Gemmobacter sp. 24YEA27: one gene and its partner. The protein of the gene in region 2 interacts with the protein of the main gene of each other region in a pairwise test. Links are inferred from orthologs where the notes say so. Each region holds a gene or a part of one and is shown on either strand. Other genes may lie near its edges. The genes, in order: gyrB and gyrA.

Evidence for each region.
Region 1: the proteins of gyrA (region 2) and gyrB interact in binary tests that used the Escherichia coli proteins (3 or more experiments, as listed by UniProt). The link is inferred for Gemmobacter sp. 24YEA27 from one-to-one orthologs.

The regions. Positions count from the first base shown.
Region 1 is NZ_JASJPW010000001.1:647,993-651,420, reverse strand. Bases 184-3,293 are described here. They hold gyrB (DNA topoisomerase (ATP-hydrolyzing) subunit B), read right to left. Parts: upstream 2,909-3,293; coding sequence 458-2,908; downstream 184-457. Other genes in these bases: QNO18_RS03260 (LysE family translocator), read right to left, coding at 2,990-3,293; QNO18_RS03270 (saccharopine dehydrogenase family protein), read left to right, coding at 184-398. Outside these bases: more of QNO18_RS03270, read left to right, coding at 1-183; more of QNO18_RS03260, read right to left, coding at 3,294-3,428. UniProt on the Escherichia coli protein: DNA gyrase negatively supercoils closed circular double-stranded DNA in an ATP-dependent manner to maintain chromosomes in an underwound state.
Region 2 is NZ_JASJPW010000001.1:2,520,580-2,524,206, reverse strand. Bases 77-3,385 are described here. They hold gyrA (DNA gyrase subunit A), read right to left. Parts: upstream 3,049-3,385; coding sequence 277-3,048; downstream 77-276. Other genes in these bases: QNO18_RS12645 (DUF6614 family protein), read right to left, coding at 77-177. Outside these bases: more of QNO18_RS12645, read right to left, coding at 1-76; QNO18_RS12635 (usg protein), read left to right, coding at 3,439-3,627. UniProt on the Escherichia coli protein: A type II topoisomerase that negatively supercoils closed circular double-stranded (ds) DNA in an ATP-dependent manner to maintain chromosomes in an underwound state.

The DNA of each region.
Region 1 (3,428 bases), 1.9 Mb from region 2 along the record:
AGCCGGTGAAGACCGCCGAAGGCCAGGAGGTCATCCCGCTGAAAGTGGTGAAGGCCGTGCTGCCCGATCCGGCAACCCTGGCGCCCGGCTATACCGGCAAGACGCTGATCGCCGATTTCGTCAAAGGCGAGAAAGACGGTCAGCCGGTCGAGGTGATGATCTACAACACCGCCGATCACAAGGAAGCCTTTGAAGAGGTTGGCAGCCAGGGCATCAGCTATACCGCAGGTGTTCCGCCGGTTGCGGCTGCGGTTCTGATTGCCGAGGGCCTCTGGGATGTCGGCACGATGGTTAATGCCGAAGAGCTGGATCCGAAGCCTTTTATCAATCTTCTTAACGAAATCGGCCTGCCGACGCGCATCATCGACAAGGATGGCGACCGGCTGCTCAGCTACTGACAGATAAAGAAAAACCCCCGCAAAGCGCCTGCTTCGCGGGGGTTTTTCTTATGCTTTGATCAGAAATCGAGGTTCTCGACCGTCAGCGCGTTTTGCTGGATGAACTCGCGACGCGGTTCCACCACATCGCCCATCAGCTTGGTGAAGATATCGTCGGCCTCGGCCACATCGTCGATCTTCACCTGCAGCAGCGTGCGGGCCTCGGGGTCCAGCGTGGTTTCCCACAGCTGTTCGGGGTTCATTTCGCCCAGACCCTTATAGCGTTGCAGCGAAAGGCCTTTCTCGCCTTCGGCGAGGATGGCTTTCAACAGATCGCCGGGCCCGTGGATCATCTGCTCGCGATCCTTGCGCACGAGGCGGGCCGGATTGCGATAGACATCGCGATGGGTGCCGGCGGATTGCGCCAGCCGGCGCGCTTCGCCCGAGCGCAGCACGGCCCCATCGAGCGTCCGCAGCTCTTCGACGCCGCGCAGAATACGCGACAGGCGGATGCCCTGGTCCTGGGTGATACGCCCCGACCAGCCACGCTCATATTCCAGCGCAACGAGGTCAAGCCGCCGCGCCACCTGATCTGCCACGGACTGGAGGTCACGATCTGCCGCGCCGGCCTCAAATGCCCCTGCCAGCGCTGCCTGTTCAAGGATCGGTCGCGGGTAGTGGGAGGGGAAGGCATCAAGGATCCGGCGGAACTGACGGGCGCCGTCAAGCACCCGTGCCAGATCGGCGCCGGCGATTTCCTCGCCCGTTGCCAGACGCAGGACAGCGCCTTCAAGTCCTTGTTCCACAAGATAATCATCCAGCGCGGCCTGGTCTTTCAGATAGACCTCGGACTTGCCACGCGCGACCTTATAAAGCGGCGGCTGCGCGATATAGAGATAGCCGCCCTCGATCAGCTCCGGCATCTGGCGGAAGAAGAAGGTCAGAAGAAGCGTCCGGATATGCGCACCGTCCACATCGGCATCGGTCATGATGACGACCTTGTGGTAGCGCAGTTTGGCGATGTTGAATTCGTCACGACCGATGCCGGTGCCAAGCGCCATCACCAGGTTGCCGATTTCCTGGCTGCCCAGCATCTTGTCAAACCGCGCCCGTTCGACGTTCAGGATCTTGCCGCGCAACGGCAGGATCGCCTGGTTCTTCCGGTCGCGCCCGGTCTGGGCCGACCCGCCTGCCGAGTCACCCTCGACGAGGAAGACTTCAGATTTCGACGGGTCTTTCTCGGTGCAGTCCTTCAGCTTGGCTGCGTTGAAATTCACATCCATCGCCGTTTTGCGCCGGGTCAGCTCGCGCGCTTTTCGCGCCGCTTCGCGGGCCAGAGCCGCTTCGAGGATCTTGCCAACGATCACCTTTGCAACGGCCGGGTTCTCTTCAAACCACTCGCTCAGCTTTTCATTCACCAGGTTCTCGACCGCAGGCCGCACCTCGGAAGAGACCAGCTTGTCCTTGGTCTGGCTGGAGAATTTCGGATCCGGCACTTTCACGGAAAGCACGCAGGTCAGGCCTTCACGCGCATCATCGCCGGTAAAGTCGATCTTTTCCTTCTTCGCGATGCCCGAAGACTGCGCGTAAGAGGTGATCGTCCGCGTCAGCGCGCCGCGGAAGCCCGCCATATGGGTGCCGCCATCGCGCTGCGGGATATTGTTGGTAAAGGGCAGGACGTTTTCGTGATAGGTGTCGTTCCACCACATCGCGACCTCGACGCCGATCCCGTTGCGTTCGCCGACGATATAGATCGGCTCGGCCATCACCGATTGTTTCGAGCGGTCGAGATATTTCACGAATTCCCGCACGCCACCGTCGTAATACAGCTCGACATGCTGCGGCTCGGCGGTTCGCAGATCATTCAGCTCGATCCGGACACCCGAATTCAGAAAGGCCAGTTCGCGCAGCCGGTGCTCCAGCGTTTTGAAGCTGTATTCGAGGTTGGAAAACGTCCCATCCGGGCGATTGACCTTGGCCGAGGCGAGAAACCGCACCTGAGTGCCACGTTTGCCGGGCGCCGGGCCCGCCTCATAGACATGCGTGGTGCATTCGCCGAATTCGAACCGGCCCTTATATTCCTTGTCGTCGCGCCAGACGGTCAGGTCGAGCCATTCCGACAGCGCGTTCACCACAGAAACGCCGACCCCGTGCAGGCCGCCCGAGACCTTATAGGCATTGCCGCTGTCATCTGTATTGTTGAATTTCCCGCCGGCATGAAGCTGGGTCATGATGACCTCGGCTGCCGAAACGCCTTCTTCTGCGTGGATGCCGACCGGGATGCCGCGCCCATTGTCGCGCACCGAGACGGAGTCGTCTTCGTGGATCGTCACCACCACTTCGGTGGCGTGACCGGCCAGCGCCTCGTCAATGCCGTTATCGACGACCTCATAGACCATGTGATGCAGGCCCGAGCCGTCATCGGTATCGCCGATATACATGCCGGGCCGCTTGCGAACTGCTTCCAACCCTTTGAGAACTTTGATGGAATCGGCACCGTATTCGGTGGTCTTACGGGCTTCGTCAGCCATACTCTCGTAACCCCTCAGATTGCTCGCGAGTTATAGCGGTTCAGGCCGGGAATGTCACGCATATGCCACAAGATTTTGTAGTCAGAGAAAGGGGATAAGCAGGGCTACGAGGATCAGCATAACCCCAGCCGCGATGTTGAGCCGCCGCAGCGCGGACGGGCTTTGCAACAGCGCCCGCGCCCGGTCGAGAAACAGCGCGAGGGCAAGATTTCCGAGCATCGGCACGAAGGCGGAAATCGAGATGATCGCCAGTATGTCCCAGCGGTTCAGCTGATCAAGCGAGAAGAACCCTGGCAGCGCCCCCATATAAAACAGGATCGCCTTGGGGTTGCCGATCACCGCCGCAAGGCCGACGGTAAAGCCTGCGATCAGCCCGGGCCGCGTGAGCCGGCTGTCGGCGGTAACGGCACCGCCGGGCGCGCGCAGCAGCATGATCCCCATCAGGAGGAAAATCGCCGCCGCCAGCCAGCGCAGGATCTCGAGAAACCCGCCATATTGGCTGAGGATCCAGCTCATCCCC
Region 2 (3,627 bases):
CTCCAGCAGGAAATCGGTATGCTGCCCCGAGGCCAGTCCCAGTTTGCGACGCAGAAGCCGCCAGTCGCTCACCAGGCCCTTGCCACGCAGATGATCCATCCAGGCGGCGACGGCAGCCGCGAATGCCAGGGCCCGTGCCTCTGGCCGCAGCTCGATCAGGCAATGGTAAAGATGCACCGCTTCCTCCCTCGGGCCATCCGCCCGCATCGAGTGAAACAGCGAAGATTTACCATCGGGTTAAAATGAAACGGCCCGCCACAGGGGCGGGCTGTCACATCATTCCGGAGCGGTCTCGGGCGGCACGTCAGGGGCCGGCGTATCGGAGGACGGCGTATCGGGAACCGTCATGTCCGGGGCTTCGACACCCTCCTGCTCGGCGATGCGGGCGACCGAAACCACCTCTTCCTCGCCGCCGGTGTTCAGCACCTTCACGCCACCAGCCGACCGCGAGCGGAAAGAAATCTGGTCCACCGGCACCCGGATCGACTGTCCGGACGAGGTCGCGAGCATGATCTGGTCGGAAAGATCGACCGGGAAGGAGGCCACCAGCGGCCCGCCGGGCATGGATTTGGCGAAGGCTGTCACGCCCTGGCCGCCACGCCCGCGCACCGGGTAGTCATGGCTGGACGAGAGCTTGCCGAGACCGCGCGCGGTGATGGTGAGGATCAGATCCTCGGCCGCCGACATTTCAGCATAACGCTCGGGCGAAAGCTGGCCCGCTGCGGCCTCTTCCTCGTCATCCGCCTCGATCTCTTCGGTCACACCCGCGACAAGGCGGCGCTGCTTCAGATAGGCGGCGCGTTCGGCCGGATCTGCCTCGAAATGGCGGATGATCGACATCGAGACGACCTTATCCTCGCCATTCAGGCGGATGCCGCGCACACCGGTCGAGCCGCGCGATTTGAACACGCGGATCTCTTGCGTCGAGAAGCGGATGGCGCGGCCCGAAGCCGTCACCAGCATGACATCGTCATTCTCATCGGCGATGGCTGCGTTCACAAGTGTAACGTTTTCAGGCAGTTTCATCGCGATCTTGCCATTGCGCATCACATTGGTGAAGTCCGACAGATCATTCTGCCGCACATCGCCATCCGAGGTCGCGAAGACAATTTGCAGCTTGTCCCACTCATCTTCCGGCACATCGACCGGCATCAGCGCGGCGATGGAAACGCCGGGTTCGATCGGCAGGATATTGACCAGTGCCTTACCTTTGGCATTGCGGCCCGCCACCGGAAGCCGCCAGGTCTTGAGCTTGTAGACCATGCCGGAAGTTGTAAAGAACAAGAGCCAGGTATGCGAATTCGCTACGAAAAGCGTTGTGACGACGTCATCTTCCTTGGTCTGCATGGAAGACAGACCCTTGCCGCCACGGTTCTGCTGGCGGAACTCTGCCAGCGGCGTGCGCTTGATGTAACCGCCCGAGGTGATGGTCACGACCATATCCTCGCGCTCGATCAGATCCTCGTCATCCATATCGCCTTCCCAATCGGCGATCTGGGTGCGGCGCGGCACAGCAAAGAGCGAGCGAACCTCGGTCAACTCATCGGAAATGATCCCCATGATCCGATCCCGAGACGAGAGAATATCGAGGAAATCCTTGATCTTACCGGCAAGTTCTTCCAGCTCGTCGGTGACCTCCTTGACCCCGAGCGCGGTCAGACGCTGCAGGCGCAGCTCAAGGATCGCCCGGGCCTGGGTCTCCGAGAGATTATAGGTTCCATCCTCGTTCATCTTATGACCGGGATCGTCGATCAGCCGGATATAGGCCGCGATATCATGCGCGGGCCAGTTGCGGGTCATCAGCCGCTCGCGCGCCTCGGCCGGATCGGCAGAGGAGCGGATCGTCGCCACAACCTCATCGACATTCGATACCGCGACCGCGAGACCGCAAAGGATATGGCTGCGCTCGCGCGCTTTCCGCAGTTCGAAAGCGGTGCGACGTGCGACAACTTCTTCGCGGAACACAAGGAAATGGCTAAGAAAATCCCGAAGCGTCAGGGTCTCGGGCTTGCCGCCCACCAGCGCCAGCATATTGCAGCCGAAATGCACCTGCATCGGCGAGAACCGCCAGAGCTGGTTCAGCACGACATCGGGTGTGGCATCGCGTTTCAGCTCGATCACCACCCGCACGCCGACACGGTCCGACTCGTCGGCGATCGAGGAGATCCCGTCGATCCGCTTGTCGCGCACCGCTTCGGCGATTTTCTCGATCATCGAGGCCTTGTTGACCTGATAGGGGATCTCGTCGACGATGATTGCCCAGCGGTCTTTGCGCAGCTCTTCGACATGGGTTTTCGCCCGGATGATCACCGAGCCGCGCCCTTCGAGATAGGCCTTGCGCGCGCCCGAACGACCAAGGATCAGACCCCCGGTCGGAAAATCGGGCGCCGGAAGCATTTCCATGAGCGATTCCATGGAGATATCCGGGTTTTCTATCATGGCCAGCGTGGCGTCGATAACCTCGCCGAGGTTGTGCGGCGGGATCCGCGTCGCCATGCCGACCGCGATACCTTCGGTGCCGTTGACCAGCATGTTCGGGTAGCGGGAGGGAAGCACCGTCGGCTCGCGGTCCTTGCCGTCGTAATTGTCCTGGAAATCGACCGTATCTTTGTCGATATCGGCCAGCAGAAAGGCGGCGGGCTTGTCCATCCGCACTTCGGTATAGCGCATCGCCGCCGGCGGATCGCCATCCATCGAGCCGAAATTCCCTTGCCCATCAAGGAGTTTCAGCGACATGCTGAAGGGCTGCGCCATCCGCACCAGCGCGTCGTAAATCGAGCTGTCGCCATGCGGGTGGTATTTCCCCATCGTGTCACCGACCGGACGGGCCGATTTGCGATAGGGCTTGTCATGGGTGTTGTTGCTTTCGTGCATCGCGAACAGCACGCGGCGATGCACCGGCTTCAGCCCGTCGCGCAGATCGGGGATCGCACGGCTGACAATAACCGACATCGCGTAGTCGAGATAGGCGGTCCGCATCTCCTGGGTGATATCGACCTGCGGGCCGTGATAGACCGGCTTCTCAGGAGTTTCACCTGCGTTTTCAATATCTTCCGGAGTGTCTGACACGGTACGCCTTCTTTGTCACGGCCGGGCCTTTCGGGGACATGTCCCCTGGCCCGCATTTAGTTGGGCAGAAGTTACACCATACCAGCCATTGGGTGCAATGGTGGGAGCAATGGTCGGTGAAATGGTCGGTGCGGTCTTCTGTCATCTTTGCTGTCATCACAGGGGCGAGGTGAGTGACAGATCGTTGATTTTATTGACCTTATATTCATCTCTGTCATGCTTTCCTGAACGGGAGGACGAACGGAGGCACAGGACATGAAAGAAGGCGACGGGCGGATCGGCGACGGGCGGGCAGGTGAGGGACGTGCGGGTGAGGGGCGGGCAGGTGAGGGGCGGGCAGGTGAGGGGCAGCACTGCGAAACCAGCCTCATGCTGCAAGGCTACGGGCTCACCACGGCCGAGATTTTCTACCGGATGCCGGATTATCGGTCGGTGCTCAACACGTTCATCTGGCAGACCTATGATCTGGCGCCGGACTACCCGGAACTGTTTCGCTTCATTGAATACTGGCAGTCGAACATCGAAGGGCCGCTGCATTCGGTGCGCTTCACCCATCGC